2 regions of the Anabaena sp. UHCC 0253 genome follow, and region 2 is predicted to be linked to the other one. Evidence: predicted binding sites of a transcription regulator. Region 2 holds the regulator's gene; the other holds the start of a gene.
The links. Region 2 encodes HrcA, which represses chaperone genes, less so after heat shock. Its sites were predicted from a motif close to TTAGCACTCNNGANTCNNGAGTGCTAA; they were not measured.

Region 1 (7,362 bases), on a different contig from region 2:
CACCGGACAATTTAGCCAAACGCTCTTGGAGCTTTTCTTTGTCGTAGGAAGATTCGGTTTCTTCCATTTGACGACGGATTTGTTCGCAACGAGCTTTCACACCAGCTTCATTACCTTCAGCCACAATGGTGGTGCTGTCTTTGGTGATGGTGATGCGACGAGCTTTACCAAGACTTTCTAGCTTGGTGGTATCTAGTTTCAAACCAGCATCTTCGGTGATCATTTGACCACCGGTGAGAACTGCGATATCTTCTAGCATGGATTTACGGCGATCGCCAAAACCAGGAGCTTTCACAGCAGCCACGTTGAGGACACCGCGTAAACGGTTAACTACCAAAGTAGCCAAAGCTTCTTTTTCGATGTCTTCAGCAATGATTACCAAAGGACGACCGGAACGAGCTACTTGCTCAAGTACAGGAACTAAATCTTGGACTAAAGCAATTTTCTTGTCGGTTAACAAGATGTAAGGCTCATCAAAAACTGTTTCCATCCGCTCTGCATCAGTAGCAAAGTAAGGAGAGATATAGCCTTTATCAAAGCGCATCCCTTCGGTGATTTCCAATTCGGTGGTCATAGACTTCCCTTCTTCTAGGGAAATTACGCCTTCTTTGCCCACCTTGTCCATAGCTTGAGCAATCATGCTACCGACTTCTTCATCGTTACCAGCAGAAATTGCTGCAACTTGAGCGATCGCCTTAGAATCTTCTACAGGACGAGCGTGTTCAGCAATTTTTTCTACTAAAAACGCAGCAGCTTTATCAATACCACGCTTCAATAAAATTGCATTTGCGCCAGCAGCAACGTTCCGCAAGCCTTCTTTAACAATGGCGTGAGCCAAAACAGTAGCTGTGGTTGTACCATCACCCGCAGCGTCATTAGTTTTAGAAGCAGCTTGACGAATTAGAGCTACACCTGTATTTTCGATGTGGTCTTCTAATTCAATTTCTTTAGCGATGGTGACACCATCATTAACAATTTGTGGTGCGCCGAATTTCTTCTCTAGAACTACGTTACGACCTTTAGGACCAAGGGTAACAGCTACAGCTTCAGCCAGAATATCAATACCACGCTCTAGAGCGCGACGGGCGTTTTCGTTGTAAATAATGCGCTTTGCCATATTAAGTCTAAATCCCGGTAATAAATTAAATTTCTCTGAAAATTGGTTAGTGGTGAAGAGGTAATTCGGAAAACTCTTTACCTATCACCCTTCCCCAATTAGCTGACGATCGCTAAAATGTCTTTTTCAGAAAGTAGTACATATTCTTCTGTACCCAATTTGATATCAGTGCCAGCGTACTTGGAGTACAGCACCTTATCGCCAATGTTAATGTCCATGGTTTGACGAGTACCGTCATCATTCCGCTTGCCAGGTCCAACAGCAGCGATTTCGCCAACTTGGGGTTTTTCCTGAGCATTATCGGGCAAATACAAACCGCCGGCGGTCTTTTCTTGGGGGGCGCTTACTTTTATGAAAACGCGATCGCCCAAAGGTTTAACTGTGGAAACGCTTAGAGATACAGCTGCCATACAAAATTTCTTGCTTTCTTAGCACTCTCGACTCATGAGTGCTAATTTAGCTTCATATCGAACCTAATAGCAATCATGGCTTGTGTACGGGTTTCCGAACTTAGGTCAGGGTGGCGATACTTAAGTGCAAATATCCAATTATTTTAGTTGTCAGGGTCTGTTGCGTAAGTAATGAATATTTTGATATGGACAACTTTATTTGCAAAGTTGGGAAATTGTTATAGAACTGTAATCAGGGATCTACTCAATGAGTAACAGCACAGTGATCCACAAACAGTCGTCTTATCCCTAAAACTACTACAGGGAAAAGGGAACAGGACGTAATTAACAATTACCAATCTGTTGCAAATTAGCTAGTCTAGAACTTAGGAATGCTGTAAACAAAGGCGGGAGCGCGCGATCAACCCATCAGTTACCATACAGTCATTCCCTTAGCATCTTCACAAACCCAGCCAAAAACTTGCGTGTTTGTTGTTCTAGAACGATAATGGTAGTTTACCTAGATGGGGTCTGGTATCGCCAAAAACCCAGAAGTCATTAGAGTAGGTCATCCAAGACCAGTAACCTGGCAATTAGTATGGTGAAAAAATCTGCATTTTTAACCCATTACTAAGCCAAAAACTTCCCCGGTTGATTTTGAACCTCTGATAGAGGCCTCACATCCGAAGGATAAGTAAAGCAGAAGTAAGCCAATGAAAGCGCGGGTGAGTTTTGAGCTAGGGTCATCTTGAGAAAATACCGACTTGTAAATCACAAGAATGATAATTTAATCAGGGTTTTTTAGCCTGCACCTTTCAAAGGGATATATAATAGCGCATTATAAAGACTACTGCTATACGTATCCTTACTAGACTTTTTCCATCCACTCATGAATCTGTTGAAAGTGACTAGCACTTTTAATACTTCGGGGCGGTAAAAGTAAGTTAAGTGGGAAAAAAGACAACATCTCCAGTCATCCACCATACAGGATAACTATATCAATACCTTAATGGATCGAAGCGCGACAAGTGCCACTGTTATGAAAGAACCCAGCATGAAAGACCACAAACGACTTCTACTTATTGATGATGACCCTAACCTCATCTTGCTGGTGAAGGATTACTTAGAGTTCCGCGGCTACGAAGTCATCACGGCTGAAAATGGAAGAGAAGCTCTGGATATTTTAGAACATGAAGTTCCAGACATGATCATCTGTGACGTGATGATGCCGGAAATGGACGGATACACTTTTGTGGAACAAGTGCGACAAAATGAACGCACTAGTTGGATTCCAGTCCTCTTCCTGTCAGCTAAGGGTCAGAGTGCCGACCGCGTTAAGGGTCTAAATAAAGGTGCTGACGTATACATGGTCAAGCCCTTTGAACCTGAAGAACTCGTAGCACAAGTAGAATCTTCACTGAAGCAAACTGTTCGTTGGAAAGAACACCAAACTAAAGGCGGCGATAACGGTTCTCGCATCCAAGTTCCTTTCGATGTCCAGTTAACCCCAACCGAACTGAAAGTAGTACAGTTTGTAGCCAGGGGTTTAGCGAACCGAGAAATCGCTGAAGAATTAAATGTTAGTCAGCGTACCGTTGAAAGCCATGTGTCCAATATGTTGGGCAAAACCAATCTCCACAACCGGACTGAATTAGCACGGTGGGCGATTGAAAATCAAATGGCCTAGATAGGTGATAGGTGACAGGTGACAGGTGACAGGTGACAGTGAAGATCAAGATTGATATTCTTTTTCTCCTACTCCCTGCCCCCTGCTCCCTGCTCCTATTCAATTCACCTGTTTTGTAGGAATTTCCACAATAAATTCTGTTCCTGCTTCAGGATGAGATAAAACTTTGATATCACCATGATGCCTTTCAATAATTTGATAGCTAATTGCTAAACCTAATCCCGTTCCCTTATTTACTGGTTTAGTGGTGAAAAAAGGATCAAATATTTTACTTTGTATTTCTGGACTGATGCCGGGTCCATTATCTTTGATTGTAATTCTTACTTGCTGAGAATCAGTTATTTCTGTTTTAATCAGAATTTGTTTATGGGTTTGTTGATTTTGCTCTAACAATGCGTCTATAGCATTGCTAATAATATTCATAAATACCTGGTTTAATTGGGCAGGGTAACATTCAACTAAAGGTAAATCACAAAAATCTTTAACCACCTCAATTCCTAGCTTGAGACGATTATTTAAAATCACTAATGTACTATCAATACCTTCATGAAGATTAACGGCTTTTTTATCAGCTTGATCAAGTCTAGAAAAGTTTCGTAAAGATAGAATAATTTCCCGGATACGTTCAGTCCCGATTCTCATTGAAGAGAGAATTTTTGGTAAATCTTGACTAATAAAATCTAGATTAATTTCTGATATATATTCTTTAATAGCTGAAGTCTCTGATGGATATTCTTTTTGATAAAGTTGCACCAAATTTAATAGAGATTCATTATAATTATCTAAATGAACAAAATTGCCATAAATAAAATTAATAGGGTTATTAATTTCGTGGGCTAAACCAGCTACCATTCTCCCCAAGCTAGACATTTTTTCAGTTTGGATCAACTGAACTTGTGTATTTTGGAGTTCGCGCACAGTCTGCTCTAATTTTTTTGATTGTAATTGAGAAGTAGCATTAGCGGCTGATAAAGCTTTTATATTATTATAAGCTTTAGAGTGGTAACGAATACGGGCAATTAATTCTACTACATTTGGCAATTTAATTAGATAATCATTTGCTCCTGCTGTAAAAGCATCTGCTTTCAACTGTGGCTCTTCCTTGCTGGAGAGCATGACAATGGGAATATTACGAGTGGCTGGATGACAACGAAACCAACGTAATAACATCAACCCATCAATATCTGGCATAATCATATCTAGAAGGATGACAGTAGGCGCAATAGATATGGCTTTTTGGATAGCTTGAGCAGGATCATTTACATAGTGGAAGGCAATATCTGATTCCTGAGAGAGTAACCTGCAAACAGCTTCACCAATAATTAACTGATCATCAACTAATAAAACTGTGACTATATCTGTATTTATATGTACTGTAGATGGGGTTTGATCATCTGGGGTTAATAATGAACTTAGTGGCAATGGAGCTTTTGATATGGCCGTATGTGTTGATATCATTTGGCCTCTCCTTATAATAGTTATAGTTTTGAGGATATCAAAGTAAGGGATTATTTTTACTTTGTCTACAATGAGAATAACATTATGTAATCAGGAAAACATATTTAGTTCGTAATTCGTAAACAAAAGAAACCGGCTTACTTTCCATAGATACCAAGGTTTAGGGGGGGTTAAGCAATATCAGTAATTACGAGTAGTTCATGATGAACAAAATATATTTTTCAGTAAATTTACTAAATTGGTAATTAGGAAAACTTTCGCTTCAACTTTGGAATTAGCAGTTTATATGAGTATAGGCTGCATTTTTTAGCGTAGAGATTTAATTAATAAGACATGAGCCATAGCGAATATGATATTTTTAGAATAATACTCAATATGAGCGTATGAGTACCAGACAAGTTTTGATTGCGACCTAGAAAATTACTACTACGCTGTATAATAAAAAACTAAACCTAAAAGTCGCAACGCTAATTATGACATTTCAAATAACTCCACAAAATACCCAAAATAAATCAGATTTGTTAGAATATTTTAGAGAATTAGGACATGAAAAACTGTCTTATCTTAGAACAGAAATTGGTAATATAAATTATAAAAAGATAGCCCAAAAGATAAATGAGGCAGTAAATAAAAGTAAACAAGATTTTTTAGAGACAATTATTGCAACTGCCAATAGAAATGATTGGAATGATAAAGATAAGGTTTCTTCCCTTCTTTTAAGCATATATTGCGCTCAAGTGGTAATGCTTGATTTACGTCATGAAGTGTGGCCTTATGAATATATGGCATTTTCTCGACGAATTGGTGAGCTTTGGGAAGATTTTGTTAGGTTACCATTTTTGCACCCAATAGCAGAAGCAGAATTAATTCGCTTTGTACCACCACTTTTTTCTGAAGTTAGAAAAAACTTAAAAAGAGATATTGAAAAATATATTCACAATTTACCAATTTCTCAAGAACAAAAAAACGAACTTATCACTTATTATGAAAAAGCATGGTTGTTGGTTGACTCTGGTGAAATCAGTCTTCAATTAGATTTTCATGCTATTATTAGCGGTAAACGATTCAATATAGACTTTAAAAGTGGCTTTGGCTCAAATGAGAAAGGAAATACAAATCGACTGCTTATGGTAGCAACTATTTATTGTAATTTAGAGGATGAATATAAAAATGTTTTACTTGTTCGTGCTAAAGAAGATTTAAATAACAATTACTTTAGAATTTTAAAAAATTCTCATGTCTGGGATGCTTACTGTGGTGATGAAGCTTATCAAAAAATTAGTGATTTTACAGGCTTTAATATCCAACATTGGATAAGTTCAAATATTGACTGGCAAAATGACTTATTAAATTCAACAGTAAGCGATTTTCATAAATCTAACTTAATGGGATATTTACAATGGTAGTAGACACAAAAGATAGAGATAAATATCAAACATATTTTACATCAGATCAAGCTTTATCTTCATATATGGCTTCACTATTAAAATTGGAAATAAATGATAGATTACTTGAACCCTGTGCAGGAGAAGGACATCTTTTAGACGCAGCATTGAATATCAATAAAAATATCTCATCTCTTGCTTATGAACTACATCCTGAACACGCAAAATATCTCAAATTAAAGTTTAGTTCATCTCAGAATGTAGAAATACGAGAACGTGATACAATTTTTTGTTCAGATTTAGACCTTTGCGAATCTTTCGGACAGAAATTTACAAAGATTTTGGGAAATCCTCCCTATGGAGGTTGGCAAGAATACGAGCGTCGTACTGATTTAAAAAGAAAATATCCCGGCTTTTATATTCGAGAGACATATACTGTTTTTCTGCTTCGTTGTCTTAAATTACTTGCTCAAAAAGGACGATTAGTATTTATTATTCCTGACACTTTTTTATATCTTCATAGTCATACTCCTCTCAGACGTTATATTCTAGAAGAGTTTACAATTGAAAGTATAGATGTATTTCGTTCATCTCTCTTTCCAGGAATTTCATTCGGTTATGCAGGTCTTTGTATTATTTGTATAAGTTCTGAGAAGCCACTATCTAGTCATTCTTTCTTTGTAAGACTTGTGGATTCCCTTGGGGATTTAAAAGTATTGACAAACACCCCAGCTAACTGCAAATTAATCATTCAACGAAATATTCTTCAGAGTCATTCCCTTGCTATTCCTATCTCTCGGAATGAATCAACTTTTAATGAACTATCAGATAGCAAGACTATCATCGCTGATATTGCTGACTGTGTTACTGGTTTCTACTCAGGAAATGACAAACGCTTCCTTTATAGAAGCTCAACTTTGATAAAGCGTTCTGCTGATTATTTAGTTGTTAATCCTGATGATATTGAACCTACACCTTCTACATTAAAAAATCCGTTAGATGGAATAAATGATGCAAAACACTTTATTCCTATTCTTAAAGGTGGTGGTTATAATTTTGTGAAACCAACTCAATGGTATATAGATTGGAGCAAGGATGCAGTAGAACATTATAAAATAGACAAAAAAGCAAGATTTCAGAATTCATCCTATTATTTTAAACGCGGAATTGGCTTTCCTATGGTAACATCCAAACTTCCTACAGCCGCATTAATTGAGGAAAGTCTTTTTGATCAATCTATCGTAGGAATTTTTCCAAAATCTTCAGTTGATTTATTTTTTCTCTTAGCTTATTGCAACTCACCAGTATTTTGGAGTTGCTTAAAAG
Region 2 (6,879 bases):
AATTAAGGATGCTATCAATCACCCAGAATACAATAACAGAATTAATACAGATATGGATAAAAAAGGGGACTAAGCCCCTAACTACTTTGTTACTGAATTAATTGTTTCTACCAGATTGTACTATTTACATATACGTCTTGTGTAAATTCTCGAAGAAACAAAGTGATAATTTAATCAATTTTCCGAGATTTCCAAGGTAATGGATCAACCGATAGTCCGTTTACATATAAGCCCCAATGTAAATGGGGACCTGTAGATGCACCAGTTGAACCGACTGCACCAATTAGTTGGCCGGCGTTGACAAAATCACCTTCTTTGACATTGATCCGACTCAAGTGCATGAAAATACTGACTACGCCTTGTCCGTGATCAATCCCCACAACATTACCATGCACACGGAAGCCTTGGGATACTGTCCCCACTAAAGCTACTCGTCCAGAGGCTGGGGTAATTACCCGTGAACCTGCCGCACCTGCGTAATCCAGTCCACGATGGTAGTAGTCATTGGCAAATTTACCATTGTAGTAGCGACGGACACCATATCTAGTAGACATCCGGCCACCATTAGGAGTGAGAAAAGCACCATTCCAATATTTTTCTGGTGTCTGTAGGGTTTTAAATTCTGCTACTCGCTTGAGTTCATACTCTGTAGCTCTAACTCCGGCTTTCCCTGGTGGTAAGTTAATGCGTTGGACGGGAAATTTGCGATCGCGCACGTACACAGCCAGGTTTCGTTGTTGCGATCCTGCTTCCGCGACAGTAACTTTTCTGACTCCAGGCTTTTCTAAAGGAGTTGTGGGAATCAAAGAACGGTATTGACGAGGTGCAACTTCAAAGACTGGATATGTTTCTTCCCCAACTTTCACCGTAGGATTACTAGTTTTTTCTTGGTTATCTGACTCAATTATTACCGAAATAGTATCTCCCAGTTGAGGATTTTTAGGTATGATCTGCACCTCTAAAGCCTCTGCTGGTAAGCCTAAAGCAATGGGAACAGCGGCAATTATTCCTATGAACATTTTAGCACTGTTGATCATCCCAACAGACGGCCATTGATGTAGCGGATTAATAGCGTTAGTTATGGTCATCATAAGCTTTTAAAGAAATCTTTTGCTGCTGTTAATCAACAGACCAGTTTATGGCAAGAAGTGTTTCCTGTCAGCATGGAAGTCTATCTCACCCAAACCAGATTAACCAGAAGGGTAGTGCTAAAAATAATCCCACGAAAGTCAAAGCAATGCTACTTGATAACAAGTTCCGATCTAAATCATAAACTTCCGCTAAAATCAGTACCGAAAGCCCGGTGGGTGTGCCTGACATTAGTACCAATACTAAACGCTGTTCCCCAATTATACCAAAGTAAGTTGCAGCTAATCCTACCAGTAAAGGTACAATCACAACTTTAAGAACACTGGCAATTAAAGCAATATCCAAATTTTTATATTCTTTTATTGTTCCTAGTCGCAAACCAACCAGCAATAAAGCTAAGGCAATTACTACCCAAACAGCTTGTTCTAAACCCGACTCAATCACCGCAGGTAATTCCACAAACTGAGTATTTAAGCCAATGAAAAATGTCCACAAACTGGGAACAGTGGCTATATCTCGTAATTGTATCCACCAATGATTTTCGGTTTCTCTCTTGCCAAAATAACTGGCAATTAAGACGGCAATTCCATAAGTACCAAAAACGTTATTTGTAACGCTGAATAATACTGCCCAATCAGTATTTTCCGGGCTGGTTAGCACTTGTGTCAGTGTCAATCCCACAAACCCTGTATTTCCTAAAATTGCTGCCAAAATAAAACTGCCTAAAGTCGCTTTTTGCGAAGAGTCTGATATGTCTAGACTTTCTGGTTCTGGCTTGGTTTTAGCACTCATGAACCATTGCCACAACCACCAAATTAATAATGCTAAAGTCAGACTCAATAGGACAATCCCTACTCCTATTCCCGGTATTAATCCACCAATAGAAGAATTAGTATGACGCGCTAATACTAGCAGTTGTAGTGGCACGCCCACCCAGTATAGTGACTGACCTAGTAATGTAGCTAAATTATCAGAGGTGAACCGAGAGAAGAATAATCCTAACCCTATCCAGATAAATAGAGGAGTGTAGGCTTGAAATAGGGTTTCAATCATGTTAAAAACTTTTGCAGGAGTTAATGTATAATAATTATAAGAATTAAAAGACGATTACCTACAATCCACGTTAAGATTGTACTTGTCTATAAACTTGTTAATCAGGGTAATTATGAAATTTTTGCTGAGAATTGCCGGTTTTGGGTTGCTGATTCTAGGAATCTACTTGGTGGGGCAAAATATCTTTTTTACCACCAACGTTTATCCTTACTGGTGGCGGGGAATTTCTGCTGATATTTCGGTGTTATCACTGACATTAGGTGTACTCATGCTGGTTTTCTTCCCCAGAAGTATGAAAAATCTGGGATTGATTGCTGTCTTTGTTGGTATTATTGCGGTATTTATTAGTAGTCGCGCTATTCTCAGTCCTACAAGTTTATGGCAATTTTTCCTATCATTAATTTGTATTGCTTCTGGCTATAAAATGTTCACAACTGGATATTTACCTTTTTAATTTTCTATATCTACAGGTGGACGTACACACAAATATATCAAAGCTCCAAATAAAGGAATTGTAAATAGCCAAAATAACGGATTATCTTTCCAACCCCGTCGCGTCATATCATCTCCTAACAATGTGGGAAATAATAAACTCAAGATGACACAATCTAAACTCATGACATGAATAAATCGGCTATTTTGCCATTGTTGGACGAAATTATCCCAGTCTCCTTGCAAACTGGATATGAATAAAATCGTCGCAGCTAAAGTTAATAAAATTCCCAAGATACGAGAATCTAGGATTTTGAGAAATAAATTTTTTTCACCAACAAATTTTTGATTAGATTCTCTTAAAGCCAAATATGGTAAAAGTGCAAATGCACCTAAAGCAAATGAAGCACTAGCAAAAGGCCAAGCGGGAATTTTTTGACCTCTCCCATCAAAAAAAACTACCGCACTATATACAAAAGGCCAGATTCCCATGATATTAAATAACGATATAATCAGGGGATTAATTCCTTGCCAATTTGCTGTAGACAAATTTTTGATTAATTCAAAAGTTTCAGGTTGTTGGGGAGGAGCAAATAAAAAGGCATAGGAAACAAATCCCAGCCATAATAGACCAAAAGTGATTTTTCTCATCATGAATTTAGCTAAATGCTTCTGAGAGGTAATCTGCTGCTGCTGCGACTACAGCGATCGCACTCTCATAGTTTAACCGAGTTGGACCCAAAACCCCCACACTTCCCACTGGCACAGAACCCCGACGATAAACAGCAGAAATCAAAGTACAAGTACGAATAGGTTCAAGAGGATTTTCTGTACCAATCCGTACAGTTACTTTAGACTTATTCTGATCATCCATTTCTGCTTCTTCACAAATTAAATGCCACAGTTGGTCTTGTTCCTCTTCCAACAATTGCATAATTGTCTGTACCTGCTGTACCTGAGAAAACTCTGGCTGTCGTAAAACCTCTCCTATTCCCCGCACCATGATTTGTGTCGTTGTCGGTGCAAGGGCGCGATGAGTCAATTCTACCAAAGAACTTTTCAAGAATTCTCCATAACTTTGAAACTCTTGATCCAATTCAGTCCAGTCAAGATAACCTAATTCTAATAAACTCTGTCCTCGTAGGTGACTATTCAAGAAGTTAGAAACAATCTGCAATTGATGATCAATTACCTCTGATTCAGGTTTACTGTCTGAATTCGGTGTAAATAAATCCATCACCTTAGAATGTGTCTCGTAACTATCCGTCACCACAATCAACATAATCCGTCCTGTTTCAATTTGGATTAATTGCAAATGTCTTAATTTTGCTGTTGTGGCTTGCGGCATAGTAATCAAGGTAATACAACCGCTTAATGTTGCTAAAATTTGAGCAGCACCTTGTAATAAAGCCTCTAAACTCCAATCTTCCCAATGCAGACGTTGTTGTAATGCTACTTCTACCTCTTTAGCTAAAGTCTCTGAAGGTGTAATTAGTTGATCAACATAAATACGATAACCCGAATCAGAAGGAACTCTCCCCGCAGAAGTATGTGGTTGATAAAGTAACCCGGATTTTTCCAAAGCCCCCATCACATTGCGAATAGTAGCAGAGCTAATACCTAAATCAAACCCATCAATTAGAGCTTTAGAACCTACAGGTTCGGCTGTCGCAATATAATGGCGTACAGTTGCCCAAAGTATATTTTGTTGGCGATTAGTCAGGTGGACTTGCATAAGTGATTTTTTTTACTGAAGGCAAATCTTAATCAAAAGCTGAAAAACCCTGTGGTTTTCACTACAAAATTCCAAAAAAGAATTAATTATTAATTAATGTAAGATAGCAAATTATATACTTATATTGTATTAACTAAACACAAAATTTACCTTCAGATGATATTTGCTGTATTCTTTATTACTCCTTGGCTGAAAACAAAAAAGCGGACTAATTTCTAGCTTTTTCCGTATTATCGCATAGTTTACCAATATAAGCTGTAATTCTAGCTACAAAATTTTATTCTCTATTCGTCAAGCTGCTGACTATTAATTAACAATTGATAATTGACAATTAATGATTATCTCTCCATATTTTCCTATATCTTTACTCTGGAAAAAAAGAGATTTTAACCCAAATTAACCAATTATCAATTGTCAATTATTCATTTTTCTCTAATATTGCGGCACTGAAGGGTCAACTAAGATAGAGTAAGCAGAAATACCTCCCGTAATATTTTTGACATCTGTAAATCCCTGAGTAACTAACCACTGACACATCTGAGCAGAGCGGATGCCATGATGACAGAGAACAAAAGTTTCTGCATGGGGATCAAAGCGAGTCGGAACTTGCTCACTCCATTGCTCATATTCACTCAAAGGCAGATTGACAAAACCATCTATTTGTGATATTGCAATTTCCTGGGGTTCACGCACATCTATTAACTGAATTTTTTCTTGATCACTAGCAAGACGTTTTGCTAGTTCTTCAACGCTAATTTGAGAAAAGGGTTGGCTAAATGATGTATCTGTCATGCAGTTTTTCTAAAAAATCCTATACTATTCATGTTGGCAGAAAAGATGGAAAATAATATAAATATAAATAATGTGAACAGTCAACACTCAGAAGAAAAAAGGATTAGAGTTGGTTTCCTTGTAGCTGGTGTCATCACGCTGCTACTGATTGGACTGGCTGGAGTTTATTGGTTTTCGGGAAAAAGTCCAACTAGTCTTATGGTTCGGAACTCTCAACCTGGTGCAGCTATATTTGTCTCCAAGTCGTCTCCAGCAATGGTGTCACTGTTGGTAAATCCCGATGCTTTACAGTCGCTAGTACCGAAAGGAGAATTTTCTCAACTGAAAACAAGTCTATTGGCAAAAAGTAATATAGATTATCAAGATGATCTTAAACCTTGGTTGAGTAATGAAATTACTTTAGCTGTAACTACCAGAGATATAGACCGTGATCCAGAAAATGGGCTACAAACAGGGTATTTAATGGCACTAGCAACCAATAACTCACAAGAAAGTCGTGAGTTTATGGAGTTGTTATTTTCTCAACGGGCTTTATCTGGGACTAGTTTAAGCATTGAAAGATACAAAGGTGTCAAGGTTATTGATGATTACCAAGAAGATTTACCAGCAGAAAAAATCCAAAATAGTTTAGCTGGTGCAGTTGTTAATAATTTTGTTTTATTTGCTAATCATCCCAAGGTAATCAAAGAAGCAATTAATAACTTACAAGCACCGGATCTAAATTTGCTGAGTTCTCTAGAATATCAAAAAGCTACTCAACAAATTCCCAAAAGTTCTGTAGCTGTGGCTTTCCTAAATTTACCTGAAGTTGGGAAGTGGCAAGGTTTAGAATTGGCAGAATCAACTTATCATAGCCAAATTCTATCTTTAGTATTAGATCCCCAAGGTTTGTTGGCTGAAAGTACATTTTTAACAACTGCGGACGTTGTACCTCCATCTTTACCGCTATCTAAACCTGTGGGGGCATTACAGTATATTCCAGAATCAACAGCTTTGGCGATCGCTGGCACAAATTTGAGTAATTTAGGTAATAGTGATTTAGCTAAACTTTGGAAACAAGGAACAGCAACTATTTATGGTGCTAGTGAAGATGCTGTTTCTCGATTAATCCAACCTGTGGTCAAGATCCAGGAAAATTTGGGTTTAAACTTGAGTCAGGATATTTTCAGTTGGGTATTGGGAGAATATGCGATCGCTTTATTACCTAATTCAGAAACTGTTATTCCTGATTGGGTATTTGTGGTAGAAAAAACGCCGCAGTTAGCAGCAGGTATAGCCAGTTTAGATCAGATTGCCAGTACCAATGGTTTTAATGTTAGTTCTTTGAATTTAGATGGAATTCAGGTTTCAGCTTGGACAGAATTAACAGCAACTGCTGAAAATGATACATCTATTAATGTGGAAACAAAAGTTAGGGGAGTACATACAACATTAGATAATTATGAGGTTTTCACTGCTAATTTAAAAACCCTAACCGCGGTTTTAAATCAAAAGGAAAAATCCTTACTAGAAAATCCCCAATTTCATACAGGTATGGCTGTAATTCCCCAACCAAATCAAGGGTATATTTATCTCGATTGGGAAAAGAGTCAAGATATTCTCAAAAGTCAATTACCTTGGCTGAAATTTGTGGAAATTTTTGGTAAACCAGTTTTTGATAATTTGCGATCGCTGACAATCAGCAGTTATAGCAGTGAACCAGGAACACTTAAAGGGGGCGTATTCTGGCAATTTAATTAATCATTTTTGTCAGTAGTGGCGAAGTATTCGGACGATAA

Region 1: a site for HrcA is predicted at 1,546-1,572, ahead of groES (co-chaperone GroES). Genes of this name have one in related genera too.

The regions. Positions count from the first base shown of each region.
Region 1 covers NZ_VILD01000008.1:193,537-200,898, reverse strand. The annotation lists gene groL (chaperonin GroEL) at 1-1,117, opposite strand, end outside; gene groES (co-chaperone GroES) at 1,216-1,527, opposite strand; gene FJR38_RS20970 (response regulator transcription factor) at 2,516-3,193, shown strand; gene FJR38_RS20965 (ATP-binding protein) at 3,293-4,651, opposite strand; gene FJR38_RS20960 (hypothetical protein) at 5,125-6,057, shown strand; gene FJR38_RS20955 (Eco57I restriction-modification methylase domain-containing protein) at 6,051-7,362, shown strand, end outside.
Region 2 covers NZ_VILD01000005.1:253,497-260,375, reverse strand. The annotation lists gene FJR38_RS29175 (M23 family metallopeptidase) at 171-1,037, opposite strand; gene FJR38_RS15420 (AEC family transporter) at 1,177-2,142, opposite strand; gene FJR38_RS15415 (hypothetical protein) at 2,255-2,596, shown strand; gene FJR38_RS15410 (DUF2834 domain-containing protein) at 2,593-3,228, opposite strand; gene hrcA (heat-inducible transcriptional repressor HrcA) at 3,233-4,309, opposite strand; gene FJR38_RS15400 (rhodanese-like domain-containing protein) at 4,742-5,101, opposite strand; gene FJR38_RS15395 (DUF3352 domain-containing protein) at 5,132-6,841, shown strand.